DNA from 2 places in the Streptomyces sp. NPDC038280 genome. Region 1 is predicted to be linked to the other one. Evidence: riboswitches for the same ligand, from Rfam matches in the RefSeq annotation. Region 1 holds a riboswitch; the other holds the start of a gene.
What was found. Region 1 has a riboswitch for glycine ahead of gcvP (aminomethyl-transferring glycine dehydrogenase). Riboswitches for the same ligand answer to the same signal wherever they lie in the genome.
Positions count from the first base shown of each region.

Region 2: another riboswitch for glycine. It lies ahead of gcvT (glycine cleavage system aminomethyltransferase GcvT); the one in region 1 lies ahead of gcvP (aminomethyl-transferring glycine dehydrogenase).

Region 1 is NZ_JBVJYZ010000003.1:4,018-19,835, forward strand. It holds gene ACZ7J0_RS08280 (DUF881 domain-containing protein) at 1-466, shown strand, start outside; gene ACZ7J0_RS08285 (small basic family protein) at 463-795, shown strand; gene ACZ7J0_RS08290 (DUF881 domain-containing protein) at 801-1,586, shown strand; gene ACZ7J0_RS08295 (FHA domain-containing protein) at 1,669-2,610, shown strand; gene ftsR (transcriptional regulator FtsR) at 2,628-3,374, shown strand; gene ACZ7J0_RS08305 (bifunctional nuclease family protein) at 3,428-3,901, shown strand; gene ACZ7J0_RS08310 (MerR family transcriptional regulator) at 4,091-4,690, shown strand; gene ACZ7J0_RS08315 (DNA polymerase IV) at 4,835-6,379, shown strand; gene ACZ7J0_RS08320 (PRC-barrel domain-containing protein) at 6,271-6,672, opposite strand; glycine riboswitch at 6,786-6,884, shown strand; gene gcvP (aminomethyl-transferring glycine dehydrogenase) at 7,064-9,949, shown strand; gene ACZ7J0_RS08330 (DUF5999 family protein) at 10,034-10,240, opposite strand; gene ACZ7J0_RS08335 (hypothetical protein) at 10,578-11,174, opposite strand; gene ACZ7J0_RS08340 (glutamate-cysteine ligase family protein) at 11,656-13,176, shown strand; gene ACZ7J0_RS08345 (CPBP family intramembrane glutamic endopeptidase) at 13,387-14,175, shown strand; gene ACZ7J0_RS08350 (PhzF family phenazine biosynthesis protein) at 14,308-15,117, opposite strand; gene ACZ7J0_RS08355 (PadR family transcriptional regulator) at 15,257-15,818, shown strand, end outside.
Region 2 is NZ_JBVJYZ010000007.1:189,710-205,527, reverse strand. It holds gene glyA (serine hydroxymethyltransferase) at 1-401, opposite strand, end outside; gene gcvH (glycine cleavage system protein GcvH) at 413-790, opposite strand; gene gcvT (glycine cleavage system aminomethyltransferase GcvT) at 858-1,988, opposite strand; glycine riboswitch at 2,143-2,243, opposite strand; gene ACZ7J0_RS17375 (AAA family ATPase) at 2,393-3,055, shown strand; gene ACZ7J0_RS17370 (enhanced serine sensitivity protein SseB) at 3,213-3,953, shown strand; gene ACZ7J0_RS17365 (enhanced serine sensitivity protein SseB C-terminal domain-containing protein) at 4,016-4,804, shown strand; gene ACZ7J0_RS17360 (ABC transporter permease) at 5,171-6,169, shown strand; gene ACZ7J0_RS17355 (ABC transporter substrate-binding protein) at 6,196-7,947, shown strand; gene ACZ7J0_RS17350 (ABC transporter permease) at 8,068-9,078, shown strand; gene ACZ7J0_RS17345 (ABC transporter ATP-binding protein) at 9,108-10,208, shown strand; gene ACZ7J0_RS17340 (ABC transporter ATP-binding protein) at 10,214-11,341, shown strand; gene ACZ7J0_RS17335 (trimeric intracellular cation channel family protein) at 11,956-12,630, shown strand; gene ACZ7J0_RS17330 (thioesterase family protein) at 12,656-13,510, shown strand; partial or broken gene ACZ7J0_RS17325 (HTH domain-containing protein) at 13,565-13,759, shown strand; gene ACZ7J0_RS17320 (cysteine desulfurase family protein) at 13,926-15,089, shown strand; gene ACZ7J0_RS17315 (N-acetylmuramoyl-L-alanine amidase) at 15,082-15,738, opposite strand; gene mnmA (tRNA 2-thiouridine(34) synthase MnmA) at 15,800-15,818, shown strand, end outside.

The sequences.
Region 1 (15,818 bases):
CGACGCCAAGGACACCGATCAGGGTGGCGGCGGGCCGCGGGAGAGCAGTGGCTTCTCGGACACGGGCCGGGTGCGCGACCGTGACATGCAGCGGGTCGTCAACGGACTGTGGCAGTCGGGCGCCGAGGCGGTCGCCATCAACGGGCAGCGGCTGACGTCGCTGTCCGCGATCCGTGCGGCGGGCGACGCCATACTTGTCGACAACAAGCCGCTGGTGCCGCCGTACACCGTGCTCGCGGTGGGGAACGGCCAGAAGCTGAGCACGGCGTTCCAGGACAGTGCCGATGGCCAGTATCTGCACGCGCTGCAGGAGAACTTCGGCATCCGTACCAGCATTTCCGCTCAGGACGAGGTGCGTCTGCCGGCGGCTCCGAGCTTGATCGTACGAATCGCAGAGCCGAGGAAGACCGGGGCCGCGACGGCCACCGGGCGGCCCACGGCCGACACAGGGAAGGGCACATCTTGATCGCCGTACTGGGCCTCGTCGTGGGAGTCGTGGTCGGACTGTTGGTCCGACCCGAGGTGCCGGCGGTGGTCGAGCCCTATCTGCCGATCGCCGTCGTCGCCGCTCTCGACGCGGTCTTCGGAGGTCTGCGCGCCATGCTGGACGGGATCTTCGTCGACAAGGTCTTCGTGGTCTCCTTCCTGTCGAATGTGGTCGTGGCCGCGCTGATCGTGTTCCTCGGCGACAAGCTGGGTGTGGGGGCGCAGTTGTCCACCGGTGTCGTGGTCGTCCTCGGCATCCGGATCTTCTCCAACGCCGCCGCGATCCGGCGGCATGTGTTCCGGGCGTGAGGCCGATGAGCAACGACGAGACACCGCAGAACGAAGACCGGCCCGAGCCGGAGACCGTACCGGAGAGGGCGTTGACCGGGCGTCAGCGCCTGGCCGCCGGGCTGTGGCCGCCACGGGTCTCCCGTGCCCAACTGATCGTGGCCGTGCTGCTGTTCGTCCTCGGCCTGGGTCTTGCCATCCAGGTCCGCTCGACCAGCGACAACAGCGCGCTGCGGGGCGCCCGCCAGGAGGACCTGGTGCGGATCCTGGACGAGCTGGACGACCGTACGCAGCGGCTGGAGGACGAGAAGGCGCGCCTGGAGGACCAGCGCGCGGAGCTCGACAGCAGCTCCAACCAAGCGGAGGAGGCCCGCAAGCAGACGCGGGAGAAGGAGCGGCAGCTCGGGATCCTGGCCGGCACGGTGGCCGCCGAGGGGCCCGGTATCACCCTCACCATCACGGACGGTTCGGGCGCGGTCGAGTCGGACATGCTCCTCGACGCGATCCAGGAGCTGCGTGCCGCCGGCGCGGAGGCGATCCAGATCAATGACGTCAGGGTCGTGGCGGACACGTACTTCTCCGGTGGTGACGGTGCCATAGAGGTGGACGGCAACCAGGTGAAGGCTCCGTACGTCTTCAAGGTCATCGGCAAGCCGGAGGACTTGGAGCCCGCGCTCAACATCCCCGGTGGTGTGGTCCAGACGCTGGAGAAGGAGCAGGCCACCGCCACCGTCGCCCGTTCGCAGAAGATCGTTGTGGACGCCTTGCGACCGGCGGAGCGGCCTGACTACGCTCGGTCGTCATCGCAGTGAGGCTGGGGTGCATGGGGGTCGTGCGACAAGGGCATGACGTTGCGGGGGGTCGCCGCATCACAAGCGTGCCGCGTGGTGGAAACTGTCCGGAGGATACGGACGTTGTGAAGGTGTCCGGGTCGGCAGGTGTGTTCATTCAGGGTTCGTCCTGCCCCACGGGCGGGTCTGTTTCGGTCAAGGGGAATCGCCCGTGAAGTTGTTTGCGAAGTTGTTCGGCAAGAGCGCACGCGAGGACGGCGGCAACAGCACCGCCAGGCACCGCGCGCCGCGCCATGCCCAGAGCGAGGAGCAGGGCGGCGAACGCCCGCTGTTCCGTGATGAGGTCGCCCCGGGCGGTGACATTCCCGGCGGCCAGGGCGCGTCGTCTGTTGACCCTGCCGGTCCCGGACGCATAGGTTTCGATGAGCCAACCTCAAGCTCGGGTGGAGGGTTTGCGCCCGATCCGTACGCATCCCAGGCAGCCGCGGGGCAGCCGCGGCAGGAGGATTCGTCCATGCCGGTATGTACGAGGTGCGGGCACCGCAACGCCGAGGCGAGTCGGTTCTGCTCCAACTGCGGCGCTCCGCTGCGGGGTGGAGCGCCCGCCGAGCGCCCGTCCGAGACTACGTCGACCATCTCGATCTCCGGACTCGAGGCGTACGACGCGGAGGTCACCGGTCAGACCGCGGTGCCGTCGCTCTCGCCCGAGGCCCAGGCCGCGGTCGACGCTCTGCCGCTGGGTTCGGCGCTCCTGGTGGTGCGCCGCGGACCGAACTCGGGCAGCCGCTTCCTGCTGGACAGCGAGCTGACCACGGCCGGCCGTCACCCGCAGAGCGACATCTTCCTCGACGACGTGACTGTCTCGCGGCGGCACGTGGAATTCCGCAGGGCGCAGGACGGCAGTTTCACCGTGTCCGATGTCGGCAGCCTCAACGGCACGTACGTCAACCGTGAGCGGATCGACTCGGTCGCTCTGTCGAACGGTGACGAGGTCCAGATCGGCAAGTACCGGCTGGTCTTCTACGCGAGCCAGCGGGGCGTGTGACCCCTCAGGGAAGGTCCATGCTGCGAACACCGTCGGGCGGTGCCGGCCGTGGCACCGCCTCCGGGGGCGACCGGCTGGTCAGCATCGGTTCGGTGCTGAACCAGCTGCGCGACGAGTTTCCCGAGGTCACGATCTCCAAGATCCGGTTCCTGGAGGCCGAGGGGCTCGTGGAGCCGCGGCGGACGCCGTCCGGGTACCGCAAGTTCAGCCCCGAGGACGTGGAGCGGCTGGCCCAGATCCTGCGCATGCAGCGGGATCACTATTTGCCGCTCAAGGTCATCAGGGAGCACCTCGACGCGCTCGCGCGGGGCGAGCAGGTCCAGCTGCCCGCTCAGGGGACGCAGCGTGACCTCCCGGACGGGCCCTGGGACCTGGAGGCGGACCGGCCGACCGCCGCGCGGGTGGGCCGGGGCGAGCTGCTCGCGGCCGCCGAGGTCAGTGAGGCGGAGCTGGCCGACTGGGAGTCCTACGGCCTGATCGGTCCCGTGTCGGACGACGGGGGCTACGACGCCGAGGCCGTGACGGTCGCCAGACTTGTCGCGGAACTGGGGAGATTCGGTCTCGAACCTCGTCATCTTCGCGCCGTGAAGGCGGCCGCCGATCGCGAGGCCGGTCTGGTCGAGCAGGTCGTCGCGCCGCTGCGCCGGCACCGTAATCCGCAGACCAGGGCCCATGCGGAGGCCACGGCGAAGGAGCTCGCGGGGCTCTCGGTACGCCTCCACGCCGCATTGGTACAGACCGCGCTCGGGGTCCGCTTTCAGTGATCTTGCGGATGCCCGACTACCCAAACCGGTCGGGCACGTCCTAGGGTTGCTGTGTGAACGAGCTCGACGTTGTGGGTGTCCGGGTGGAAATGCCCTCCAACCAACCGATCGTGCTCCTGCGTGAAGTGGGAGGCGATCGGTACCTCCCCATCTGGATCGGACCGGGTGAGGCGACGGCCATTGCCTTCGCCCAACAGGGCATGGCTCCGGCCAGGCCCCTGACTCATGACCTCTTCAAGGACGTGCTCGAAGCCGTCGGGCAGGAGCTCACCCAGGTCCGGATCACGGACCTGCGGGAAGGGGTCTTCTACGCGGAGCTGGTCTTCGCCAGTGGCGTTGAGGTGAGCGCTCGGCCCTCCGACGCCATAGCGCTCGCCCTGCGGACCGGGACGCCGATCTTCGGCAGTGACGGTGTGCTGGACGATGCCGGCATCGCGATTCCGGATGAGCAGGAGGACGAAGTGGAGAAATTCCGCGAGTTCCTCGACCAGATCTCGCCGGAGGACTTCGGATCCAGTAGCCAGTGACCGGCCTTTCGACCTGTCTCGCTGCTCCGGGTGCCGTCCGGGCATTCGAGTAGCCGTTCCCGGAAGAGAGTCACGGGAAACCACTCTCAGGGTGATTATCACTCGGCGTGCCGAGTGTGGCGATCGTTGACGCACCCCGAGTGACTGCCTACCGTCGTGTGGGCAGGTCAAGGACGGAGGGTCGGCGTCATGAGCAGCGGCGACGGTACGGCAGGGGGTTCCCTCGGACGGAGTCCGGGGGAGAGCGGGCCGTATCCGCTCCACGGCAGTGCGGCGGCGGCCGAGCCGACGACCGACACCATCGGGTATCGAGGGCCGACCGCGTGCGCGGCGGCGGGCATCACGTACCGCCAGTTGGACTACTGGGCGCGCACCGGGCTGGTCGAGCCCAGCGTGCGGCCCGCGTACGGCTCCGGCACCCAGCGGCTCTACAGCTTTCGTGACGTCGTCGTACTCAAGATCGTCAAGCGCTTCCTGGACACCGGGGTGGCGCTGCAGAACATCCGGGCGGCCGTACAGCATCTGCGGGCGCGGGGCTTCCGGGACCTCGAGCGCATGACCCTGATGAGCGACGGCGCGACGGTGTACGAGTGCTCGTCGCCGGACGAGGTCGTCGATCTGTTGCAGGGCGGCCAGGGGGTCTTCGGGATCGCCGTGGGTGTGGTGTGGCGGGACGTCGAGGCCGCGCTGTCGCAACTTCACGGGGAGCGGGTCGACACCGGCGAGACGCTGGTCGGGCACAACCCGGCGGACGAGCTGGCGCGGCGCCGCCGCGACAAGGCCGTCTGAGGCTCGCTGGTGCCTTCCGGCGCCTCTGACCCGGCGGTCTCGGTCGCTGTCTCGTCCTTGCGGCCGGATGTCCGCGGCGACGCGGCCGGACCGTCGTACAGAAGTGCGGGTCGATTGTCAGTGCCGTAGGGCAGCATCGGTGGTGTGAGAGCCGCGCCGACGATCCTGCATCTCGACATGGACGCCTTCTTCGCCGCCGCGGAGCAGGCGGCGAAGCCGAGCCTGCGCGGAAAGCCGGTGGTGGTCGGAGGTCTCGGCCCGCGCGGAGTCGTCGCCACCGCCTCGTACGAGGCCAGGCGCTTCGGGGTGCATTCGGCGATGCCCATGTCCCAGGCCAGACGGCTCGCGCCGAACGCCGCCTATCTGGTGCCCCGCTTCTCGCTCTACCGCTCGGTCAGCGACCAGGTGATGGAGCTGCTCGGACGGCTCTCGCCGCTGGTCGAGCCGCTGAGCCTGGACGAGGCCTTCGTGGACCTCGAAGCCGGGGGTGCGGCATATGACTCGGCCACGGCGCGGGAGGCCGGTGAGCGGCTGCGCAGGGACATTCTCGGCACCACCGGGTTGACCGGGTCGGTGGGACTCGCCGGATCGAAGATGCTCGCCAAGATCGCCTCCGAGGAGGCCAAGCCCAACGGGCTGGTCCTGATAGAGCCGGGGACCGAGCGCGAGCTGCTCGGCCCGAAGTCCGTACGGATCCTGCCCGGCGTCGGGCCGGCGACCGGCGAGCATCTGCGCCGGGCCGGCATGACGACGGTGGCGGACCTCGCCGAGGCGGGGGAGGACGAGCTCGTACGCCTCCTGGGCCGGGCGCACGGTGCCTCGCTGGCCCGGATGGCCCTGGGGCACGACGACAGACCCGTGGTGGCCGAGCGCGACACCAAGTCCGTCTCGGTGGAGGACACCTTCGATGTCGATCTGCACGACCGGGTTCGCATCCGGGTTGAGGTGGAGCGCCTCGCCGACCGGTGTGTGCAGCGGTTGCGGGCGTCGGGGCACTCGGGGCGGACCATCGTGCTCAAGGTGCGGCGGTTCGACTTCTCGACGCTGACCAGGTCGGAGACGCTGCGCGGGCCGACGGACGCGGCGGCGGTCGTGAGGGAGGCGGCCGCACGGCTCCTCGAGGCGGTGGACACGACCGGCGGCGTCAGGCTGCTGGGCGTGGGTGTGACCGGCCTCGCCGACTACACCCAGGAGGACCTCTTCGCACAGGCCGCCGACGACGAGCCGACGGCGGTCGAGGACGACGGGAAGGGCGAACAGGACCCCGGGGCGACGGCGGAGCGGACGGAGATCGCCGCCGAGCCGCCGGAGCGGCGCTGGCCGGCCGGGCGGGACGTGCGCCACGCCCGGTACGGGCCGGGGTGGGTGCAGGGCAGCGGGGTCGGACGGGTCACCGTGCGGTTCGAAGAGCCCTGGTCGAAGCCCGGGAGGGTACGGACGTTCCTCGTCGACGACCCCGAACTGGAGCTGTCGGATCCGCTGCCGCTCGTGTGGAGGGAGCCGGAGACCCCGGCGGAGGAGAGCGCGGCGGAGCCCTCACCGGGACCTGTGGACAGGTCCGGTGAGGGTGCGGCGGACGGTCAGGTCTCCGAGGGCTTGTCGCGGCCTGCCAGCCGGCCGAAGTCACGGCCCGGCGGTGGCGGGGACGGAGTCGCGTCGTCGGGTGCGGCGGGGAGGTCCATGCCGTAGTGCCGGTAGAGCTGGAGCTCCTGCTCCGGGGAGAGATGGCGGCCGACGCCGAAGTCCGGCGCGTCCTTGATCAGGGAGCGTTCGTAAGGGATGTGAAGCGCGCCGCCGACCAGTTCGCTGGGCTCCAGGGGGACGAAGGCGTCTCTGCTGAACAGGCCCGTGCGCACGGCCGCCCACTCGGGAACACCCGTGGCATCGTCCAGGTACACCTCGTCGATGGTTCCGATCTTGGTCCCGTCACGGTCGAACGCTTTGCGGCCGATCAGGCTGCGCGGATCGATGTCGGTCTGCACGGTCCCTCCAACGGTTCGCAACTGCTCTTCAAACACTACGAAAGTGCACAACGGGGATGTCGGCCACTCGAGGGATGTCCGGGGAACCTCGCTGGTAGGCTGGCTGTGGCTGCTGACCCTGTGCGGGAGAGTCCACCGAAGAAACCTTTCGGGGGCGCCGAAGGAGCAAATCCTCCCCGGAATCTCTCAGGCCCCTGTACCGCACGGACGAGGTCACTCTGGAAAGCAGGGCGGACGTCCGACGGCATCCGCTCTCACCGACGGTGAAAGCCGGCGTGCCGTTTCGGCGTGCCGGTGAAACTCTCAGGTTGAGATGACAGAGGGGGAGGCCGTCCGGGCATCCGCGCCGTGGTGCCCCTCGCAGGTCGTGACGACCAGGAGGCCTCCGTACATGACCGCCAACCGCATTCCGCTCTCCGTACTCGAACAGGGCATTCCCTTCGAGCAGCGGCACATCGGACCCGACGCCGAGGCGCGCGCGAAGATGCTCGCGCAGGTCGGCTACGGCTCGCTCGACGAACTCACCGACGCCGCGGTACCGGACGTGATCAAGAGCGCCGAGGCGCTCGGACTCCCCTCCGCCCGCACCGAGGCCGAGGTGCTCGCCGAACTGCGCTCGCTCGCCGACCGCAACCAGGTACTCGCGCCGATGATCGGCCTCGGCTACTACGGCACGTTCACGCCGCCGGTCATCCTGCGCAACGTCATGGAGAACCCGGCCTGGTACACGGCGTACACGCCCTACCAGCCGGAGATCTCGCAGGGCCGCCTCGAGGCGCTGCTGAACTTCCAGACCATGGTCGCCGACCTCACCGGTCTGCCCACCTCCGGCGCGTCCCTGCTCGACGAGGGCACCGCCGCCGCCGAGGCCATGTCGCTGGCCCGCCGGGTCGGCAAGGTCAAGGACGGCGTCTTCCTGGTCGACGCCGACGCGCTGCCGCAGACCATCGCCGTGATCGAGACCCGCGCCGAGCCGACCGGCGTCGAGGTCGTCGTCGCCGACCTGTCCGACGGCATTCCGGAGGAGATCGCCGAGCGCGGTGTCTTCGGCGTGCTGCTCCAGTACCCGGGCGCCTCCGGCGCGGTCCGGGACCTCAAGCCGGTCATCGAGCGGGCGCACGAGCTCGGCGCGATCGTCACCGTCTCCGCCGATCTGCTGGCGCTCACCCTGCTCACCTCGCCCGGTGAGCTCGGCGCGGACATCGCCGTCGGCACGACCCAGCGATTCGGTGTCCCGATGGGCTTCGGCGGCCCGCACGCCGGTTACATGGCCGTCCGCGAGAAGTTCGCCCGCAGCCTGCCCGGCCGCCTCGTCGGTGTCTCCGTCGACGCGGACGGCAACAGGGCCTACCGCCTGGCGCTGCAGACCCGCGAGCAGCACATCCGCCGGGAGAAGGCGACCAGCAACATCTGCACCGCGCAGGTGCTGCTCGCCGTCATGGCCGGGATGTACGCCGTCTACCACGGCCCCGACGGCCTCAAGGGCATCGCCCGGCGCACCCACCGCTACGCCGCGATCCTCGCCGAGGGGCTGCGCGCCGGTGGTGTCGAGGTCGTGCACGGCTCGTACTTCGACACCCTGACGGTCCGCGTGCCCGGCACCGCCGCGCAGGCCGTGGCCGCCGCCCGCGAGGGCGGGGTCAACGTGCACCTCGTCGACGCCGACCACGTGTCCATCTCGTGCGACGAGACCACGGGCCGCGCCCAGCTCACCGCCGTGTGGGCCGCCTTCGGTGTCGACGCCGACATCGAGGTGCTCGACGCCACCGCCGCCGACGCGCTTCCCGAGGGCCTGCTGCGCTCGGACGTGTACCTCACGCACCCGGTGTTCCACGCGCACCGCTCCGAGACGGCGATGCTGCGCTACCTGCGTAAGCTCGCCGACCGCGACTACGCGCTGGACCGCGGCATGATCCCGCTCGGCTCCTGCACGATGAAGCTCAACGCCACCACCGAGATGGAGCCGGTCACCTGGCCGGAGTTCGGGGCGATGCACCCGTTCGCGCCGGCCGACCAGGCCGCGGGCTACCTCACCCTCATCACCGAGCTCGAGGAGCGCCTCGCCGAGGTCACCGGCTACGACAAGGTCTCCATCCAGCCCAACGCCGGTTCGCAGGGCGAGCTGGCCGGTCTGCTGGCCGTCCGCGCCTACCACCGCGCCAACGGCGACACCCAGCGCACCGTCTGCCTCATCCCGTCCTCGGCGCACGGCACCAACGCCGCCTCCGCCGTGATGGCCGGGATGAAGGTCGTCGTCGTCAAGACCGCCGACGACGGCGAGATCGACATCGACGACCTGCGCGCCAAGATCGAGCAGTACCGCGACGAGTTGTCCGTGCTGATGATCACCTACCCGTCGACGCACGGTGTGTTCGAGGAGCACGTCGCCGACATCTGCGCCCAGGTGCACGACGCCGGCGGCCAGGTGTACGTCGACGGAGCCAACCTCAACGCCCTGGTCGGGCTCGCCAAGCCGGGCCGGTTCGGTGGCGACGTCTCGCACCTGAACCTGCACAAGACGTTCTGCATCCCGCACGGCGGCGGTGGCCCCGGCGTCGGTCCGGTCGGCGTCCGTTCGCACCTCGCCCCGTACCTGCCCAACCACCCGCTCCAGCCGGCCGCCGGCCCGGCGACGGGCGTCGGCCCGATCTCGGCCGCGCCGTGGGGCTCCGCGGGCATCCTGCCGATCTCCTGGGCGTACGTACGGCTCATGGGCGGCGAGGGTCTCAAGCGCGCCACCCAGGTGGCGGTGCTGGCGGCCAACTACATCGCCAAGCGCCTGGAGCCGCACTTCCCGGTGCTCTACACCGGTCCCGCCGGGCTGGTCGCGCACGAGTGCATCGTCGACATCCGGCCGCTGGCGAAGGCGTCCGGCGTCAGCGTCGACGACATCGCCAAGCGCCTGATCGACTACGGCTTCCACGCGCCCACGATGTCGTTCCCGGTCGCCGGCACGCTGATGATCGAGCCGACCGAGAGCGAGGACCTCACCGAGATCGACCGGTTCTGCGACACGATGATCGCGATCCGCGCCGAGATCGAGAAGGTCGCGTCGGGCGAGTGGCCCGCCGAGGACAACCCGCTGCGCAACGCCCCGCACACCGCGGCCGCGTTGGGCGGTGAGTGGGAGCACCCGTACAGCCGTGAGGACGCGGTCTTCCCGGCCGGTGTCTCGGCCGCCGACAAGTACTGGCCGCCGGTGCGCCGTATCGACGGCGCGTTCGGCGACCGCAACCTCGTCTGCTCGTGCCCGCCCCTGGACGAGTACGACAACTGACGGTCGGACCACGGCTGACATGAGTCAGGGCCGGTTCGGAGCGCGCTCCGGGCCGGCCCTTTGTCGTACGTCGTGCCCGCCGCCTCAGGCGGCCGTCACCACCTGCTCGGTGTCCAGCGGCCGGTGCGGCGCGATGATCTGGCCGTCCGGCAGCAGCTCACCGGTGTCCTCGAAGAGCAGGACACCATTGCACAGCAGGCTCCAGCCCTGCTCCGGGTGGTGCGCCGTCAGACGGGCGGCCTCCCGGTCGGCGGAGTCGGCTGTCGGGCAGGATGGCTTGTGCTGGCACATGGGTGGGTTCTTTCGCTGCGGTGTGGTGAGTGTCCTGCGGCTCGATGCGGTGTTCATGGCCGCCCCCCGTTGGTCGGTTCGGTCCGGTCCCAGTGTTGTCCTGCGGGCGTCGATCCGCAGGGATTTCGCGGCAGCTCTTCCTACTGGTTAGGGACGTATCACCCGCCCGGACGGTTCAGCTCAACTACACGGTCTCTTCGGATGGTTCGGGGTGGTCATTGTGGGCTAGTCCGTATGGGGCAGGACGGTGGTGTCCGTACGAACGCCGTACGTGGACAGAGCGATGCCCCGCGGCGGTGACGGCCGCGGGGCATCGCTCCGTGCTCTTCGGAAGAGGTCAGGCCGGTGAGCCCAGGAGTGGGACCGGCGGAGCGAGGCGCAGGGTGAGGACGGGCAGCAGATCGGCGACCCGGTGGGGTCTGTGGGCGGCGATGCCGGGGGGCGCGGGCGCCAGCGGAATCAGGAGGTCCGACGGCGCGGGGGACCCCTTTGACCCGTCGGCTTCCGTGTCCCCGTGCAGCCACAGGGTCAGCATGTACAGCTCGGGCACGGACAGCAGGCGTGGTTGATAGGGAGTGCTTATGGACTCGGCCTGGCGCAGTGCGCGTTCGGTGGCGGTGATGTAGGGCCCTTCGAAGAAGTGCGAGAAGGACCAGCCGTCCGGAGTGAGCATCGTGTCCGCGGCGGCGACGGCACGGTCGCCGCCACGGATCAGAAACCGCCAGCCGGCGAGCCGGGTACGCGGTGTCGGGGTGGGCGGGACGACCTGATCCAGTACATCCAGCACATGGACGGGCAGGGGCAGTTCGGCAGTGAGCTGTCCCTGGACGGAACGGAGAGCTGGTGTACGGGCCTCGCGGACGGCGGCGGGGGAACCGAGGGCCACGAGGACACTGCGCAGGGCCGGCGCGGGGGCCGGAGGGATGTGGAGCATGGTGGGTCGCCTCTCACTCAGGAGACACGGTGAAGCGGGGGGCAGTGCGGACGACGCTGTCAGCTGCGGGGCCAGAGGGGGCCATAAGGCCGTGGCCGGGCGCCGGCTCTCTGCCTCGTCCGCGGAGTTTATACCGCGCGTGTTCACCCGGTGTTTCTGCTAGACGGCTGAGCTATTGCGGCCAAGGCGGAATTCGGTCTTTATTATGCGGCATTTCGACGGATTTAACGTCAAGGCAAGCCTCTGGCCTGCGGCGTGAGCGCCGCTACGACGGCCGAATCTCGTCGGCGTTTCGGTCGTGCTGTCGGCAGTGGTAACTGCACAGTGCTCCATGCCTGCGGAATGTGCCGCACGGACTTCCTTCTCAGCCTACCGTTCAGCCTGTGCGCGTGGGGGCGTTATGGATCAGCCGGGCTGGGCATTATCGTCCGTGACACGAGCGGCCGAGCCGCGGGCTGCCCACTCGAGGAGGGACCCTTCGATGGGGGAGAAGGTCGTGGCAGGCGGGTTCGACCTGTCCGATCGACAGAGGTACCGGCGCAAGCTCCAGCAGTGTCTGGCGGGACTGGGGAGGCTCCTGGCGGAGAAGAGGTTCGACCGGCCCAGAAACATGATGGGCCTGGAGATCGAGTTGAATCTGGCGGGCGCCGACGGGATGCCCCGGATGATGAATGCCGAGGTTCTGGAGCGGATTGCGAGCAGGGATTTCCAGACGGAACTCGGAATGTTCAACCTGGAAGTGAACATCGCGCCGCACCGGCTCGGCGGGCGGGTTTTCGATCAGCTCGCCGAGGAGCTGCGCACCGGTCTGGGATATGCCCACCGCAAGGCCCAGGAGGTGGATGCCGGCATCGTCATGATCGGAATTCTGCCCACGCTCGCGCAGCACGATCTGGTGACCGCGAACCTCTCGGACGTCGACCGCTACATGCTCCTCAACGACCAGATCGTGGCCGCTCGGGGCGAGGACTTCGCGCTCGACATCCAGGGCGTCGAGCGGCTGACCTGCACCGCGGCGTCGATCGCGCCCGAATCGGCGTGCACGTCCGTGCAGTTGCACCTCCAGGTCACTCCCGCCCGGTTCGCCGCGGTGTGGAACGCGGCGCAGGCCGTCGCGGCCGTCCAGGTGGCCGTCGGCGCCAACTCGCCCTTCCTGTTCGGCCGGGAGCTGTGGCGCGAGTCGAGACCGCCGCTGTTCCAGCAGGCCACGGACACCCGGCCGCCCGAGCTCCAGGCCCAGGGCGTCCGGCCGCGCACCTGGTTCGGGGAACGCTGGGTGGACTCGGCGTACGACTTGTTCGAGGAGAACCTGCGCTTCTTTCCTCCGCTGCTGCCCATCTGCGACGAGGAGGACCCGCTGCGGGTCCTCGACGACGGGGGCGTCCCGCGTCTCCAGGAACTCGTCCTGCACAACGGCACGGTGTACCGCTGGAACCGGCCGGTGTACGACCTCACCGACGGCGTCCCGCATCTGCGGGTCGAGAACCGGGTGCTGCCCGCAGGACCCACCGTCACCGATGTCATCGCCAACGCGGCCTTCTACTACGGGCTGGTCCGCGCCCTGGCCGAGGAACCCCGACCCGTGTGGAAGCGGCTGCCGTTCGAGGAGGCGGAGGCCAACTTCGACACCGCCTGCCGGTACGGCATCGACGCCGAACTGCGCTGGCCGCGCCCCGGCCGCGCCGGCGGGGTCGCCACCGTCCCCGCCGTGCAGCTCGTACAGGACGAATTGCTGCCGCTCGCGGCGGCCGGGCTCGACGCCTGGGGCATCGAACCGGCCGACCGGGACCTCTATCTCGGAATCATCGAGGAGCGGTGCCGCCGACGGGTGAACGGCGCCTCGTGGCAGGTGGACGCCTATCACCGCGCCCTGGAGGCCGGGCTCACGCGCGAGGAGGCGCTGGCGGCGACCACCCGGCGCTACGGGGAGCTGATGCGACGGGGCGATCCGGTGCACACCTGGCCGGCGGGGTCAGCCGAACCCGGCGAAGCGGCCGCCTGAGGAGGTCCGGCGATCAGCTCCGGCGGCAGCCCCTCCTTCAGCCACGCCGCGACTCCCGCGCCCCCGCCGCCCCCCACCCGGCCGCCGTCGGGCAAGCTGTGACGTCCCAGCACGGTGGTAGGACGGTCGTGCACGGTGGTGGCAGGGAACGTGGAGGCAGGTGTGCAGGCGGAGGCGGGACGCGTGGCTGAATCTCTTCCCCAGGACGGCATGTCCCGGAGGATCCTTCGCTCCGAGACGGTGCTCGTACTGGCGCTGTCGCTCGGCGCGAGTGGTGTGTCGTCACTCATCAGCTTTGTCGGATCACTGACCAAGCCGGGCGGTCTCAAGGATCAGGCGGCGAACCTCAACACCTCGTACGCCCCGGGACGGCCGTGGCTCGACCTCGCCTGGCAGCTCTTCTCCGTCGCGACGGCCCTGGTGCCGGTCCTGCTCGTGGCGCATCTGCTGATGAGGGAACGCTGGGACAGGGGCCTGGCAGCGGGCCCCGAAGAAGGCCGGGGGCTGCGGCTGATCGGTTTCGACCTCATCCGGCCGTGGTCGGACCTCGGGCGCGGGGCGCTGGTGGCCGCCGGTATCGGCAGCGCCGGCCTCGCCTTCTATCTCGTCGCGCGGACAGCCGGGTTCAACCTGACCGTGGTGCCCGAATCGCTGCCCGACGTGTGGTGGAAGTACCCCGTGCTCCTGGCCTCGGCGGTGCAGAACTCCGTACTGGAGGAGGTCATCGTCGTCGGCTATCTGCTGCGCCGGCTCGGGCAGTTGGGATGGACGCCGATGGCCGCCCTGGTGGCGAGTTCGGTCCTGCGCGGCTCGTACCACCTCTACCAGGGCATCGGCGGCTTCCTCGGCAACATGGTCATGGGTGTGGTCTTCGTGTGGCTCTACCGGCGCTGGGGCCGGGTCGGGCCGCTCGTGGCGGCGCACGCGCTGCTCGACATCGTGGCGTTCGTCGGATACGGGCTGCTGGCCGGAAGGGTCGGCTGGCTGCCCGCGATGTGAGAGACGTGGACGCACGGCGAGGGGCGTACGGCAGGTGCCGTACGCCCCTTTCTCATCGGCCGGTTCCGAGACGTCAGCCGGTTCCGCGGGGTCGTCCGGCCTGAGAGGTCGACCGGCCCGGGGCGACGGCCGTCAGACGAGCAGGTCGCCCTCGATCACCGTCACCGCGTTGCCGGTCAGCAGGGTGCGCTCACCGCGCAGGGAGGTGCGTACGAGACCGGTGCGGGCGCCGCCCTGAAACCCCGTGAGGTCGTCGCGCCCGAGGCGCCGCGACCAGAACGGCGCCAGCGCGGTGTGCGCGCTGCCCGTCACCGGGTCCTCGTCGACGCCGACGCCGGGGAAGAAGCCGCGTGAGACGAAGTCGTAGCCCCGGGAGGGGTCCTCGGCGGCGGCCGTGACGATGATGCCCCGCTCCGACAGCTCCACGAGCGCCCGGTGGTTCGGGGCCAGGCTGCGCACGGCCTCCTCGTCGGTGAGCTCGACCACCAGGTCGCCGATGTGCGGCGAGGTGTCGTGCACCGAGACGACTTCCGCTCCCAGCGCCTTCGCGAGCCCCTCGGGGGCCGGTACGGGGGTGAGCGACGACGTCGGGAAGTCCAGGGTGATCGTGCCGTCCGCCGCGGCGCTCGCGCGCAGGACCCCGCAGCGCGCGGCGAACCGGATCGTCCCGCTCGCCCGACCGGTCGTGTGCAGGACATGGGCGGTGGCGAGGGTGGCGTGACCGCACATGTCGACCTCGGTCGCCGGGGTGAACCAGCGCAGCGCCCAGTCGGCGTCGCCGCCGGCGGGGAGCGGGTGGGCGAAGGCGGTCTCGGAAAGGTTCACCTCCGCCGCGACGTTCCGCAGCCAGTCGTCGTCGGGGAAGGCGTCCAGGAGCAGCACGCCCGCTGGGTTTCCGGAGAAGGGGTGGTCGGTGAAGGCGTCGACGATTCGAATCCGCATGAACGTGAACGTAGGGCCCCGGCAGAGCCGCGGGCCAAGGCCAATCGCACATCGCTGGACCGATAAGGCGTTGCCAACCGAACAGTTCCGATATATCGTTGACGCATCGCGACAGATCAACGATGGAAGGAGCGTAGCGATGCGTTCACATGGACACGAGCATGAGCACGGACCTGGGCACTGCGGGCCGGGCCATCACGGTCGGGGCGACTTCGAGGGGCGGCGTGCTGCCTTCGGGCCGTTCGGGCCGGGCTTCGGTGGCGGCGGTCCCTGGCGCGGGGGCCCCTTCGGCGACGGGCGCGGCCGCGGAGGCGGCCGGGGGAGGGCGCGGCGCGGTGATGTGCGCGCCTCGATCCTGGCGCTGCTGAAGGACCGCCCGATGCACGGGTACGAGATGATCCGGGAGATCGGGGAGCGTAGCGGTGGGGCGTGGAAGCCCAGCCCGGGCTCGGTCTACCCGACGCTCCAGCTGCTGGAGGACGAGGGGCTGATCATCAGCGAGAGCGAGGGCGGCAAGAAGCTGTTCACGCTCACCGAGACCGGCAGCGCGGAGGCCGAGGCGGGGCCCGACGCCCCGTGGGAAGAGGCCGGGCGTGGGGTCGACTGGGAGGCCCTGAACGAGATCCGCCAGGCCGGCTTCGGTCTGACGGAGGCGTTCGGGCAGGTCTGGAAGACCGGCAGTGCCGAGCAGCGGCGGAAGG
Region 2 (15,818 bases), on a different contig from region 1:
TTGATCTTCATTCCGTGGGTCAGGTGACCGCCGTGGGCCAGGTTCAGGCCCATGATCGTGTCGCCTGGCTTGAGCAGCGCGAACATCGCGGCGGCGTTGGCCTGCGCGCCCGAGTGGGGCTGGACGTTGGCGTGCTCGGCGCCGAACAGCTCCTTGATGCGGTCGATCGCGATCTGCTCGACCACGTCGACGTGCTCACAGCCGCCGTAGTAGCGGCGGCCGGGGTAGCCCTCGGCGTACTTGTTGGTGAGGACCGAGCCCTGGGCCTCCATGACGGCGACCGGAGCGAAGTTCTCCGAGGCGATCATCTCGAGGGTGGACTGCTGGCGGTGCAGCTCGGCGTCGACGGCGGCGGCGACATCCGGGTCCAGCTCATGGAGAGGGGTGTTCAGAAGCGACATCGGGGACATCCTTAGTTGCCGGAGAACGCGGTGTACTCGTCGGCGGAGAGCAGGTCGTTCGGCTCCTCGCTCACCCGTACCTTGAACAGCCAGCCGCCCTCGAAGGGAGCGGAGTTCACCAGGGACGGGTCGTCCACCACGTCCTGGTTGGCCGCGACGACCTCGCCGGACACCGGCGAGTACAGGTCGCTGACCGACTTGGTCGACTCCAGCTCACCGCAGGTCTCGCCCGCGGCGACCGTGTCCCCGACCTCGGGGAGCTGGGCGTAGACGACGTCACCGAGCGCGTTCGCCGCGAACTCCGTGATGCCGACCGTCGACACGCCGTCCTCGGCGTCCGACAGCCACTCGTGCTCCTTGGTGTAGCGCAGCTGCTGGGGGTTGCTCATGACCTGAATTCTCCTGTACGCGGGGGAGTGCTGATGAACGGGGGAGAGATACGGGAGGTACCGAGTGTCACTTCTGGCGCTTGTAGAACGGCAGCGCCACGACCTCGTACGGCTCGTGGGCACCGCGGATGTCGACACCGACACCGGGCGTGCCCGGCTCGGCGTGCGCCGCGTCCACATAGGCCATGGCGATCGGCTTGCCCAGCGTCGGCGAGGGGGCCCCGGAGGTGACCTCACCGATCACCTTTCCGCCCGCGACGACGGCCATGCCCGCACGGGGGACCCGGCGGCCTTCGGCGACGAGGCCGACCAGCTTGCGCGGCGGGTTGGTGGCGGCGCGCTCGGCGGACGCCTCCAGGGCCGCGCGGCCGACGAAGTCACCCTCCTTCTCGAACTTGACCACGCGCCCGAGACCGGCGTCGAAGGGGGTCAGGGCGGTGGTCAGCTCGTGCCCGTACAGCGGCATGCCCGCCTCCAGGCGCAGCGTGTCGCGGCAGGAGAGACCGGCCGGGACCAGACCGGCGCCCTCGCCGGCCTTGGTCAGGGCCTGCCACAGCTCCACGGCGTGCTCGGGGGCCACGAAGAGCTCGAAGCCGTCCTCGCCGGTGTAGCCGGTACGGGCGATCAGCGCGGGGACCCCGGCGACCGTGCCCGGCAGGCCGGCGTAGTACTTCAGCCCGTCCAGGTCGGCGTCGGTGAGCGAGGCGAGGATGCCGGGGGACTCGGGGCCCTGGACGGCGATCAGCGCGTAGGCGTCACGGTCGTCCCGTACCTCGGCGTCGAAGCCCGCGGCGCGCTCGGTGAGGGCGTCGAGGACGACCTGCGCGTTGGAGGCGTTCGCGACGACCAGATATTCGGCCGGTGCGGCCTCCTGCTCCTGGAGCCGGTACACGATCAGGTCGTCGAGGATGCCGCCGTCCTCCTGGCAGATCATCGTGTAGCGGGCGCGGCCGGGGCCCACGGTGCCGATGTTGCCGACCAGCGCGTAGTTCAGCAGGTCCACGGCCTGCGGGCCGGTGACGGCGATCTCGCCCATGTGGGACAGGTCGAAGAGACCCGCCCTGGTCCGTACGGCGTTGTGCTCGTCGCGCTCGCTCCCGTACCGCAGCGGCATGTCCCAGCCCGCGAAGTCGGTCATGGTCGCGCCCAGCGAACGATGCAGGGCATCGAGGGCTGTCAGGCGGGGGGCAGTGCTCATGGATGTGGCTCCCGGGTCCCAGGGCATGAGATGGCGAGGACAATCCTCCCCATCTGTCATCGGAACCTGAGAGGTTCACCACGACCCTTACGTACATCGGGTCATGACTTGCACCTTGGGTGGAGCCGCCAGGCGGCTCGCTTTTCAGATCTGCCTCATCCACGCGGTACGGGGCCTGAGAGATTCAAGGGAGGAACTTGCTCCTTCGGCGCCCGGGGTGTCACTGCGCCCCCGGGACTCTCCCGCGCGGATTCAAGCGGCCGGTATGAGGTTGTCTGCGCACGCGTGTGCGCTTGGCGCGCACATCATTGCACGAGGGATCTCATCGGCAAATCGCTTGTGCCTCATTACTGTTTCTTTACACTCCATGGGCAAGGGTCCGACGACCCGACAGGGGAGAAGCGATGACGTTGCAGCGGACAGGTGCGTACGCGACGACGGCGGGGCTGCCCACGCCGCGCGGGCGGGTGCGCGCGGCGGCCGCCGCGCCGGTCCCGCGCGACCTGCGGGAGCGCGGCGGCCGGGGACCCAGGGCCCTCACCTTCGCGGCCGGGGACATCGTGGTCGTCTCCGGGCTGCCCGGCAGCGGAAAGTCGACGCTGATCCGGCGCACGGCCCAGGAGTGCGGGATCGACTCGCAGGACGCCCGCGAACGCTGGGAGGCGCGGATGCCGTCCTTCCTTCCCTATGCCGTCTACCGCCCGGCGGCCCGGATCGCCCACTACGCGGGCCTGTGGCGGGCGCTGCGCTCCGGCGAGAGCGTCGTCGTCCACGACTGCGGCACCCAGACCTGGGTCAGGCGCCTGCTCGCCCGCGAGGCGCGGCGCCGCGGCGGCGCGCTGCACCTGCTCCTGCTGGACGTCACGCCCGGGACGGCCAGGGCCGGCCAGCGCGAGCGCGGCCGGGGCGTCTCCGGCTACGCCTTCGCCCGCCACCGTCGCGCCGTCTCCCGGCTGCTGCGCGACGCGGAGTCGGCCCACCTCCCGCGCGGCTGCTCCTCCGTGACGCTTCTGGACCGTGACGCGGCGACCGCCCTTCAGCGCATCTCCTTCGCGGCCCCCGCCTGAACCGCCCCGCCCGGACCCACCTCCACCGACCCGCCCGTTCCGGGGAACCGTGGAACCGGAAGCCGGCCCTCACTGTCCTTTTCGACACAGCGCGCCCTTCCGCCGCCGCCCCGGCGTTAGGGTTCTGCCGGGATCGGGTCAGAAGGGGAAGCGACCAGTGGACAGTGCATGGCCGGGCAACGAGCTGGAAGAGGTGCTCGCCGCCTCGCTCGGCAACCCCTCGGCGGGAGGCCGGCTCGTCGAAGTACTGGGACGCAGCTCCGTCTGGGTGCCCCTGCCCAACGGCGGAGGACCGGACAGCAGGGACCTCGATCTGCCGACCATGGAGATCGAGGGACTTCCGTACGTCCCCGTCTTCAGCTCCGAGCAGCAGTTCCTCGCCTGCGTCGGCGGCCACATGTCCTTCACCGTCGCCCCCGCCCGTGACCTCGCCCGTGGTCTGCCGCCGCAGCTCGGCATCGCGGTGAACCCCGGCGGCGCCGTCGGCCTCCCCCTGCCGCCGCCCGCCGTGGCCGAACTGTGCCGGGTCGGCCGCACCCCCCTGGACGGTCCCGCGAGCGGTGGCCGGGTCCGGCTCTTCGAGCCCGACTGGCAGGACGACCCCGTCGACTTCCTCGCCGTCGCCTCCGCCGAGTTCGAGGCCACCGGTGTGGTCCTCAGCGCCCGCCGCGGCCTGGCCAGCGTCGAAGGCGAGGCGCCGTCCCTGTTCATAGGTGTCCAGCTCGCCTCCTGGGAGGGCGCCGACCGCAACGCGCCGATGGATGCCCTCGGCCGCGCGCTCGGCCGGGCCGCCGTGTCGTGGCCGGTGAACCTCGTCCTCCTGGACGTCGCCCAGGACCCGGTCGGCGACTGGATGCTGGAGAAGGTGCGCCCCTTCTACCAGCGGGTGCCCGCGTAAGCGGGACCGCGCACAAGCACGCATAAGCTGGTTCGGTGGATCGAAGAGGGGCGGAACCCAAGGTGAGCGCGTCAGGCACCGCTGCGGCCGGGCAGGTCGAGCACATGCTGCGCCAGGTGACGCCCGGACGCTACGACGCGTACGAGTCGCTGCTGCACGCGCTCGCCGACGGCCAGGTCTGGATGCTGCTGTGGCACGGCACGGCCGGCTCGCCCGAGGCGCAGTACGGGAACATGGAGGTCGACGGCCTGGGCTACGCGCCCTGCGTCACCTCCACCCAGGAGCTCTCCGCTTCCGGCTGGACCCGCGCCCATGAAGTGATCAGCGGCCGCGACGTCGCCCGCGCCCTCTATCCCGACCGGTGGGGCATCTGGCTCAATCCCCATGCCCCCGGCGGCGGTCTCGGCATCCCCTGGGCCGATCTGCGTCGGATCGCCACCGGCCTCGACCGGATGCCGGCGGGACCCCTGCGGCTGACCGAACCGGCCATCGAGATCCCGCAGTTCTACGCCCTGCTCACGCAGAACGCCCACCGCACCGCCGCGGTCCGTTCGCTGCGTCGCGCCTGGGTCCAGCCGGCGCTCGGCTCCCCGTACCTCGCGATCGGCCTCGATCTGTACGACACCAGCGGCCCGTCCGTCGACGCGGTCCGCGCGATGATGCAGCAGTCCATCGCCGCCGTGCCCGACGGGCTGCCCGTCTCGACGGTCGCCATGTCCGACGAGTACGACCCGGTGACGATGTGGCTGCGGGCCAACGCCCGGCCCTTCTACGACCGGGACGCGCACGCGGCTCCGCAGCCGCAGGCACCCGGTTACGGCTATCCGCCGGCCGCTCCCCGCGCGTACTGACATCCGCACGATCCTTCTGCCCCAATTGCGCCAGCGGTTGGGGCAGTTGGCCGTCATGTCCGATCTGGTGGAATAGTGACCGAGATGGTCCGCTGACGCGATCACCGCGTCCGGATAACGGAACCTCACGCCCCGCATCACGTTTGAGCAACCATTCCCCGCCAGGTCTGGCGGGTGATCGCAAACCCGTTGAAGACTCCCCGCTAACAAAGAACCGTCGGTCCTTTGTACGAGTCGCATCACATGCGGCGTCATGGGTAATTTCCGCACCATCGGCATGACTTGCGCCATCACCTGATGCGAGACAAGCCGTGACAGCAGCGGGTACGGGCCGGTCACCGCCGGCCGGGAGGGGTCTAAGGCACTGTGACCGCACCGATCGAGACCACCGGATCGGCTGCCGAGGCTCAGCCGGAGGCAGTACTCACGGGGGTCAAACAGAGCCAGATCGAAGGCCGTTCCCTCGGTCAGATCGCCTGGGCGCGCTTCAAGCGCGACAAGATGGCGATAGCGGGCGGAATCATCGTGATCCTGCTCGTACTGATGGCCGTCCTGGCCAAGCCGATCCAGGCGGTTTTCGGCCTCGACCCCAATGAGTTCCACCAGGACCTCATCGACCCGGCCCTGCTGGCCCCGAAGGGTGCCTTCGGCGGCATGAGCTGGGACCACCCGCTCGGTGTCGACCCGCAGTTCGGCCGAGACATCCTGGCCCGTGTCATCGAGGGCTCCTGGGTCTCGCTGCTCGTCGCGGGAGGCGCCACCGTGCTCTCCGTGGTCATCGGCGTGGTCATGGGCATCGTCGCCGGTTTCTACGGCGGCTGGGTCGACGCCCTGATCAGCCGGATGATGGACACCTTCCTGGCGTTCCCGCTCCTCCTCTTCGCCATCTCCCTCTCGGCGACCCTTCAGGACGGCGCGTTCGGCCTGAGCGGTCTGCCGCTGCGGATCGGTGTGCTGATCTTCGTGATCGGCTTCTTCAGCTGGCCCTACATGGGCCGAATCGTGCGGGCCCAGACGATGACGCTGCGCAACCGCGAGTTCGTCGAGGCCTCCAGGTCGCTCGGCGCACGTGGCCCGTTCATCCTCTTCCGTGAGCTGCTGCCCAACCTGGTGGCACCGATCCTGGTCTACGCCACGCTGCTGATCCCCACCAACATCCTCTTCGAGGCGGGACTCAGCTACCTCGGCGTCGGCATCGCTCCGCCGCAGGCCTCCTGGGGCGGAATGCTCACCACCGCGGTCGACACCTACGCGGCCGATCCGCAGTACATGCTCGTGCCGGGCATCGCGATCTTCATCACGGTCCTGGCCTTCAACCTGCTGGGCGACGGGCTGCGAGATGCCCTCGACCCGCGCAGCAAGTAACCAACGAATGAGGGGGCTTTCCTCAGGTGAAGACTAGAAAAGCGACAGTTCTGGTCGCCACAGCAGTGGTGCTGGCGCTGGGGGCGTCCGCGTGTGGTGGTTCCAAGGACGACAAGGGCAAGGGCGGTTCCGGTACGGCTGACGCCGCGCTGACCTCCGTCGTCAACAAGTCCGACAAGAAGGGCGGCACGGTCTCCTACGAGTTCTCGGACGAGCCGGACTCCCTCGACCCGGGCAACACGTACTACGGCTGGATCCAGAACTTCGCCCGCCTGTACGGCCGCACGCTGACCTCCTTCAAGCCGGCCGCCGACAAGGAGGGCCTGGAGGTCGTCCCCGACCTCGCGGAGTCGCTGGGCAAGCCCAGTGACGGCGCGAAGACCTGGACGTACACCCTCCGGAAGGGCCTGAAGTTCGAGGACGGCACGCCGATCACCTCGAAGGACGTCAAGTACGCCGTCGAGCGCTCGAACTTCAGCCCCGAGGCGCTGGCGAACGGTCCGACGTACTTCAAGGCACACCTCATCGGTGGTGACACCTACAAGGGTCCCTACAAGGACAAGAACCCGGCCGGCCTCGCCTCCATCGAGACGCCGGACGACCTCACCATCGTCTTCAAGCTGAAGAACGCCTTCGCGGACTTCGACTACCTGGCGACCTTCTCGCAGACGGCCCCCGTGCCGCGCGCGGCCGACAAGGGCGCCGAGTACGTCAAGAAGATGGTCTCCTCGGGCCCGTACAAGTTCCAGTCGTACGAGGAGGGCAAGGGCGCCACCCTCGTCCGCAACGAGAACTGGGACCCGAAGACCGACCCGGTCCGCAAGGCCCTGCCGGACAAGATCACCCTGCGCTTCGGCGTGAAGCAGGAGACGATCGACGGCAACCTGATCTCCGACAACCTCACCGTCGACGGCGCCGGCACCGGTGTCGCCCCGGCCACCCAGCCGAAGGTCCTCACCGACGCCAAGCTGAAGAAGCAGACGGACAACCCGTACGCGGGCGCCACGTCGTACATCGGCCTGAACGTCAACGTCGCCCCGTTCAACAACATCGAGTGCCGCAAGGCCGTTCAGTGGGGCATCGACAAGGCGTCCGTCGCGGCCGCCCAGGGCGGCGCGCCCAAGGGTGACCCGGCGACCACGCTGATCCCGCCGACCGTGGCCGGTTACACGAAGTTCGACCTGTACCCGTCCGAGGGCTTCAAGGGCGACATGGCCAAGGCCAAGGAGTCGCTGAAGAAGTGCGGTCAGCCGAACGGCTTCAAGACCAACCTGTCGGCCCGTTCGGACCGTCCGGCCGAGATGGCCATGGCCACCGCGGTCCAGGCGTCGCTGAAGAAGATCGGCATCACGGCCGAGATCAAGACCTTCCCGGCCGGTAAGTACTTCCAGAACTTCGCGGGCAACCCGAGCTACGTGCACGCCAACAAGCTCGGCATGATCATGACCGCGTGGGGTGCGGACTGGCCGACGGGCTTCGGCTTCCTCGACCAGATCGTCAACGGCTCGGCCATCAAGCCGGCCGGTGGCAACAACGTCCAGGAGCTGAACGACCCGAAGGTCAACCAGCTCCTCAACGAGGGCATCGCCACCACGGACACCGCCGCCCGCGAGAAGGTCTGGGGCGAGGTCGACAAGACGGTCATCGAGGGCGCGACCGCGGTCCCGCTGATCTACCGCAAGAACCTGCTTCTGCGGCCCGAGTCGGCGACCAACGTCACCATCACCCAGGCCTACCTGGGCATGTACGACTACCTGCTGATGGGCTCCGCCAAGTAGCAGGCGGGTCCCACCCCGAGAGTTCGAAAGGCAGGTGATGGCTCCGGTGTCCGCCGGCCGGCCGGCCGCTCCTCACAAGGGAGCGGGCCGGCGGCCGGCGGGCACCGGCGCCGGATAGCTGTGGCTGCGTACTTCATCCGACGCGTCTTCGGCGCGGTGCTACTGCTGCTGATCGTCAGCGCAGTCACCTTCGCGATCTTCTTCCTCGTCCCCCGCCTCGCGGGCCAGACGATGGACCAACTGGCGGCCCAGTACGTGGGCAAGGACGCCAACCCCGACACAGTGGCCGCGGTCAAGGCGAACCTCGGCCTCGACAAGCCGCTGTACGTCCAGTACTGGGACTTCATCCGGCAGATCTTCGTCGGCGCCGACTACAAGTTCGGTCCCGACGCCTCGCACTGTGACGCTCCGTGCTTCGGCTACTCCTTCAAGCGCCACATCGAGGTGTGGCCGGAGATCATCGGCCGCGTCCCGGTCACCTTCTCGCTGGCCATCGGTGCGGCGGTGATCTGGCTGGTCACCGGTGTCGCCACCGGCGTCGTCTCCGCGCTGAAGCGTGGCTCCCTGCTCGACCGCTTCTTCATGGGCGTCGCCCTCGCCGGCGTCTCCCTCCCGATCTTCTTCACCGGCATGCTCGCGCTGGGCGTCCTCACGGTCCAGTGGCCGGTCTGGGACGGCATCAACTACGTGCCGTTCACCGAGAACCCCGCCGAGTGGGCGTGGAACCTGCTCGTCCCCTGGTGCTCGCTGGCCTTCCTCTACTCCGCGCTCTACGCACGGCTCACCCGGGCCGGAATGCTGGAGACGATGGGTGAGGACTACATCCGTACCGCCCGCGCCAAGGGCCTCAAGGAGAGCCAGGTCATCGGCAAGCACGGGCTGCGGGCCGCACTCACCCCGATCGTCACCATCTTCGGCATGGACTTCGGTCTGCTGCTCGGCGGCGCCGTCATCACCGAGACGGTGTTCTCCTTCGAGGGCATGGGCAAGTACGCCATCAAGAGCGTGCGGGACAACGACCTGCCGATCGTGATGGGCGTGACCCTGACCGCCGCCTTCTTCATCGTCTTCTGCAATCTGCTGGTGGACCTGGTGTACGCCGCCATCGACCCCAGGGTGAGGTACTCGTGAGCGAGGTTTCCAAGGAGCAGACCGCCGGTATGGCGTCTGCCGCGCCGTCTGCCGCGTTGGGTGAGCCGGTGCCCGCCCAGCGGTCCGGCACCGAGGACTCCTTCCTCTCCGTGCGCGATCTGCGCATCCACTTCACCACCGACGACGGCCTGGTCAAGTCGGTCGACGGCGTCAGCTTCGACGTCAAGGCCGGCGAGACCCTCGGCATCGTCGGCGAGTCCGGCTCCGGCAAGTCGGTCACCTCGCTGGGCGTGATGGGACTCCACCGCGCCGCGCCGAACGCGAAGATCTCCGGCGAGGTCTGGCTGGACGGCGAGGAGCTGATCGGCGCCGACGCCGACCACGTGCGGCAGCTGCGCGGCCAGAAGATGGCCATGATCTTCCAGGACCCGCTCTCCGCGATGCACCCGTACTACACGGTCGGCGCGCAGATCGTGGAGGCGTACCGGGTCCACAACAAGGTCACCAAGAAGGCCGCCCGCACCCGGGCGATCGAGATGCTCGACCGCGTCGGCATCCCCGAGCCGGGCAAGCGCGTCGACTCCTACCCGCACGAGTTCTCCGGCGGTATGCGCCAGCGCGCGATGATCGCGATGGCCCTGGTCAACAACCCGCAGCTGCTCATCGCGGACGAGCCGACGACGGCGCTCGACGTCACCGTCCAGGCGCAGATCCTGGACCTGATCCGGGATCTGCAGAAGGAGTTCGGCTCCGCGGTCATCATGATCACGCACGACCTGGGTGTCGTCGCCGAGATGGCCGACAAGCTGCTCGTGATGTACGGCGGCCGGTGCATCGAGCGCGGCACGGCCGAGCAGGTCTTCTACGAGCCCCGGCACCCCTACACCTGGGGCCTGCTGGGCTCGATGCCGCGCATCGACCGGGATCAGACCGAACGCCTCATTCCGGTCAAGGGCTCCCCGCCGTCCCTGATCAACGTCCCCAGCGGCTGCGCCTTCAACCCGCGCTGCCCGTACGCGGACATCCCCAAGGACAACATCACGCGGACCACCCGCCCCGAGCTGACGGAGACCGGAAGCGGCGTCGGCAGCGGGCACTTCTCGGCCTGCCACATGTCGCAGGAGGAGCGGACCCGGATCTGGACCGAAGAGATTGCGCCGAAGCTGTGACCGATGTGACCGACAAGAATGCATCCGCTGAGCCGCTGCTCAAGGTCGAGGGGCTGGTCAAGCACTTCCCGATCCGCAAAGGCCTGCTCCAGCGCCAGAGCGGCGCGGTCAAGGCGGTCGACGGCATCTCCTTCGACGTGCTGCCGGGCGAGACCCTGGGCGTCGTGGGCGAGTCCGGCTGCGGCAAGTCGACGATGGGCCGGCTGATCACGCGGCTGCTCGAACCGACCGGCGGAAAGGTCGAGTTCGACGGCCACGACATCACGCACATGTCGGCGGGCGCGATGCGGCCACTGCGCCGCGACATCCAGATGATCTTCCAGGACCCGTACTCGTCGCTGAACCCGCGCCACACGATCGGCACGATCGTCAGCGCGCCGTTCCGGCTTCAGGGCGTCGAGCCCGAGGGCGGGGTCAAGAAGGAGGTCCAGCGGCTGCTGGGCCTGGTGGGCCTCAACCCCGAGCACTACAACCGCTACCCGCACGAGTTCTCGGGCGGCCAGCGGCAGCGCATCGGCATCGCCCGCGCACTCGCGCTCAACCCGAAGCTGGTCGTGGCGGACGAGCCGGTCTCCGCGCTGGACGTGTCGATCCAGGCCCAGGTCGTGAACCTGCTGGACGACCTCCAGGAGGAGCTGGGCCTGACGTATGTGATCATCGCGCACGACCTGTCCGTGATCCGTCACGTCTCGGACCGGATCGCCGTGATGTACCTCGGCAAGATCGTCGAGCTGGCGGACCGGAAGTCGCTGTACGAGGCGCCGATGCACCCGTACACCAAGGCGCTGATGTCGGCCGTGCCGGTGCCCGACCCGCGGCGCAAGGGCGTGAAGAGCGAGCGCATCCTGCTCAAGGGAGACGTGCCGTCGCCCATCGCGCCGCCGAGCGGCTGCCGCTTCCACACGCGGTGCTGGAAGGCGACGGAGATCTGCAAGACGCAGGAACCGCCGCTGCTGCAGCTGAAGCCGGGCCAGCAGGTGGCCTGCCACCACCCGGAGAACGCGCCGGACCAGGCCCCGGAGGAGACGGTGCTGCCGTCCGCCCGGGAAGCGGTGGAGATCGTCTCGGTGACGAAGGCGCCTTCGGCAGAGGAGCCCGAGCCGGCGAAGCCGGCTCGGGAGCCGGAGAAGTAAGAAGGGGAAGCGCCGGGGCCGGGGGCCCGGCGCCCCGGCCCTTGGCTCTGGGCGTGGCCGCGTCGGACAGCGCCCCCAGCGGTACGTCGACGCCGATCCTCTTCCAGGCGTCGGCCAGGTCCTCGGCGGCCGCCGCCACGGTCTCGCCGGCCGACGTGCCGTAGATCATGCGGATGGTGAGCCTTCCAGCCGGAGCGCACTCTGGTCGGCGGCTCGGCCTGCGCGCGGGGGCCGTGCCCGGGGGATCAGCGCCCGACCCCTGGCTCTTGGCCTGCGTGCGGTGGGCTGTGCTCGGGGGATCAGCGCCCGACCCCTGGCTCTTCGCCTGCGCGCGGTGGGCCCTCCGGGGGTATCAGCGCCGCCCCTGGCTCTTGGCCTGCGCGCGCCCGGCGCCCCCGGGCGCCGGGGCCGGCGGTTCGCCCGGACTCGGGCAGGCCCGGGCGGCCGTGCTTCACGGCCCCGCCGCGACCGCCCGCGCCCCGTGGGGCCCCGCGCGCGTGCCCGGGGCCGTCGCGGTCACGAGGAACGGCCCCGCCGCGACCGCCCGCGCCCCGTGGGGCCCCGCGCGCGTGCCCGGGGCCGTCGGCCGTGGGCGGGCCCGGCACAATGACGCGGTGCTCCACGAACTGTTCACCCCCTCCGTCCAGCACGCGCTCGATCTCGTCGGCATCTTCGTCTTCGCGATCTCCGGCGCCCTCCTCGCCGTCCGCAAGAACTTCGACGTCTTCGGCATCGCCGTCCTCGCCGAGGTCACGGCGCTCGGCGGAGGACTCTTCCGCGACCTGATCATCGGCGCCGTACCCCCGGCCGCCTTCACCGATCTCGGCTACTTCCTCATGCCGCTCGTCGCGACGGGTTTCGTCTTCTTCCTCCACCCGCAGGTCGAGCGCACCCAGACCGCCGTCAACGTGTTCGACGCCGCCGGTCTCGGGCTGTTCTGCGTCACCGGCACCACGAAGGCGTACGAGTACGGCCTCGGTCTGACCGCCTCCGCAGCGCTGGGCCTCGCCACCGCCGTCGGCGGCGGTGTGCTGCGGGACGTGCTCGCCAACGAGGTGCCCTCGCTGCTGCGCTGGGACCGTGATCTCTACGCCGTCCCGGCGATCGTCGGATCCACGATGGTGGTGCTCTGCATCCGCTTCGACGTGCTGAACGCCGGCACCAGCGGCCTCGCCGTGGTGACCGCGTTCCTGCTGCGGCTGCTGGCGATGCGCTTCCACTGGCGGGCCCCCCGCGCCTGGAACCGCCGCTCCTCGGCGAGCGAGGACCCCCAAAAAGCTACCGCTTAGTAATTGTTTGTTGTACGGTGCCGCCATGGCACAGGCAGCACAGGCACAGGCAACCATCGGGGACAGCGAGTTCGACCGCGACACCGCTGTCACCCTGCGCGAACCGGGCGTCTACGACGCGGACCTCTCCGCGGGCTGGACGATCATTCACGCCGTCAACGGCGGATACCTCCTCGCCCTCCTCGGCCGCGCCCTCGGTGACGCCCTGCCCCACCCCGACCCGTTCACGGTCTCCGCGCACTACCTCACTCCGTCCGCCCCGGGTCCGGCCGTCATCCGCACCCAGGTGGTCCGCACCGGCCGCACCCTCTCCACCGGCCAGGCGTCCCTCTTCCAGTACGCCGAGGACGGCACCGAGGTCGAGCGCATCCGGGTCCTGGCCTCGTACGGAGACCTCGACACGCTGGCCGACGAGGTCCGGACCACGGCGACGCCGCCGGCCATCCCGCCGCGCGACCACTGCTTCGGCCCCTCCGACGGCCCCGCGCCCAAGATCCCCGGGTCGTCCGCCATCACCGAGCGCCTCGACATCAAGCTCGACCCCGCGACCGTGGGCTGGGCCGTCGGGGCTCCGTCCGGCAAGGGCGAGATGCGCGGCTGGTTCGGTCTCGCCGACGGCCGCGACGCCGACCCCCTCTCGCTGCTGCTCACCGTCGACGCGCTGCCGCCGACCTCCTTCGAGCTCGGCCTCAAGGGCTGGACGCCGACCGTCGAACTCACCACCCATGTGCGCTGCCGTCCCGCGCCCGGCCCGCTGCGCGTCGCCATCACCACCCGCAACCTCGCCGGGGGCTTCCTGGAGGAGGACGCCGAGGTCTGGGACAGCGCCGACCGGCTCGTCGCCCAGTCCCGCCAACTGGCCCGCGCGCCCCGGGGATAGCGTCGGCCGGCTGAAGCCCGACCGCCCGCGCACACGCGGGAAAGCGTCGGCCGGCTGAGCCCGGCCGGCTGCTCTCCCTCCTCATACCGCTTACTGCTCCGGACCCGGGGTCCCGTCCCCGCGACCGAGCGCGCCGAGCGCCTCGAAGTCCCCGTACGCACGATCCACCGGGACGTCGGGGCGCTCCCCGCGTCCGGGGTCCCGGTGTACCCGGAGCGCGGCCGGCACGGAGGGATCGCGCCGCCACCGCCCGGGCCCTCCCCCGGCCGAGGCGGCCGAGGCCGTCGCGCTGTGCGGCTGAGCGCTTCGGGCCGTCCTCGGTTCGTCCCCCGGGCGTCCACGCTGGATGGCGTAAACCGGCCAAGCCGTACGCCCGGCGGGGAGGGGGCCAGTGGGCTCGTAGAATCGGATCACCATGGCATACCTCGACCACGCCGCGACCACTCCCATGCTGCCGGAGGCGGTCGAGGCGATGACCGCCCAGCTCACCGTGACCGGCAACGCCTCCTCGCTCCACGGCGCCGGACGCCGGGCCCGCCGCACCGTCGAGGAGGCCCGCGAGACGCTCGCCGCCGCACTGGGCGCCCGGCCCAGCGAGGTCGTTTTCACCTCGGGCGGCACCGAGGCCGACAACCTCGCCGTGAAGGGCCTGTACTGGGCACGCCGCGACGCCGCCCCCCGCCGCGTGAGGGTCCTGGCCAGCCCCGTGGAGCACCACGCCGTCCTGGACGCCGTGGACTGGCTCGGCGAGCACGAGGGCGCGACGGTCGAGTATCTGCCGGTCGACCGGTACGGCAGGGTGAGCCCCGAGGCCCTGCGGGCGGCGATCGCGCGGAACCCCGACGACGTGGCCCTGGCCACCGTCATGTGGGCCAACAACGAGATCGGCACCGTCATGCCGGTGCGTGAACTGGCCGACGTGGCAAGTGAGTTCGGCGTCCCGCTGCACGCCGACGCGGTCCAGGCCCTCGGTCAGCTTCCGGTCGACTTCGCCGCCTCGGGACTCGCCGCCATGACCGTCTCCGGTCACAAGATCGGCGGCCCCTACGGCATCGGCGCCCTGCTGCTGGGCCGCGAGTACAGCCCCGTCCCGGTGCTCCACGGCGGCGGGCAGGAGCGCCATGTCCGCTCCGGCACCCTCGACGCCCCGGCGATCGCGGCGTTCGCCGTCGCGGGCCGGCTCGCCGCCGAGCGCCGCGAGGAGTACGCCCGCGAGATCGGCGCGCTCCGCGACGACCTCGTGGCGGCGGTCCGCAGCGCGGTGCCCGACGCGATCCTCGGCGGCGACCCGGACGACCGGCTCCCCGCGAACGCCCACTTCACCTTCCCCGGCTGCGAGGGCGACTCCCTGCTCCTGCTCCTCGACGCCCAGGGCATCGAGTGCTCCACCGGGTCCGCCTGCACCGCGGGCGTCGCCCAGCCGAGCCACGTGCTGCTGGCCACCGGCACCGACCCCGACCTCGCGCGCGGCACCCTGCGCTTCACCCTCGGCCACACCTCCACCAAGGAGGACGTGGCGGCCGTGGCGGAGGCCATCGGTCCGGCGGTGGAGCGGGCCCGTACGGCAGGACTCAGCTAGCCGCGCTCACGACGGACGCGGACCGCACGAGCCCCAGGTAGCGGTCCCAGTCCCAGTGCGGCCCCGGGTCGGTGTGGTCCGTGCCCGGCACCTCGACGTGGCCGATGATGTGCTCGCGGTCGACGGGGATGCCGTACCGCCCGCAGATCCCCGCGGTCAGCCGCGCCGACGCCGCGTACATCTGCGGTGTGAAGCCCTGGGGGCGGTCCACGAACCCCTCGTGCTCGATGCCGACACTGCGCTCGTTCATGTCGCGGTCGCCCGCGTGGAACGCCACGTCCAGCTCGCGGATCATCTGCGCTATGTGCCCGTCCTTGCGGACCACGTAGTGCGTCGCGGCTCCGTGGCCCGGGTTCTTGAAGACCTTCAGGGCGCTCGGATAGGTGCCCTGGACGACATGGATGACGACCCGGTCGATCGTGAAGTCGTCCGGGCGGTCCGCCCGCCGCCAGTTCGCCCGCGCCGCCGACGTCCACTCCGCCCCCGGGTGGTCAAGCTCACCCTCCACGCGCTTCTTCTCCGTACCGGGCAGCCGCCACCAGGCACGCCTCAGCTCGTCCCTGGCCAGCAGCGCCGCACCCGCCACCGCGGCTCCGCCGCCGATCAGCACGGTCCGCCGGCCGACCCCCCGCTTCGGTTCGCTCCCCATACGAGCGCCAACGCATACTCACGTGCTCCTGGTTCCCGCGGGCCCGTACCCTGGTAGGGCTATGACTCAGACTCCCCAGC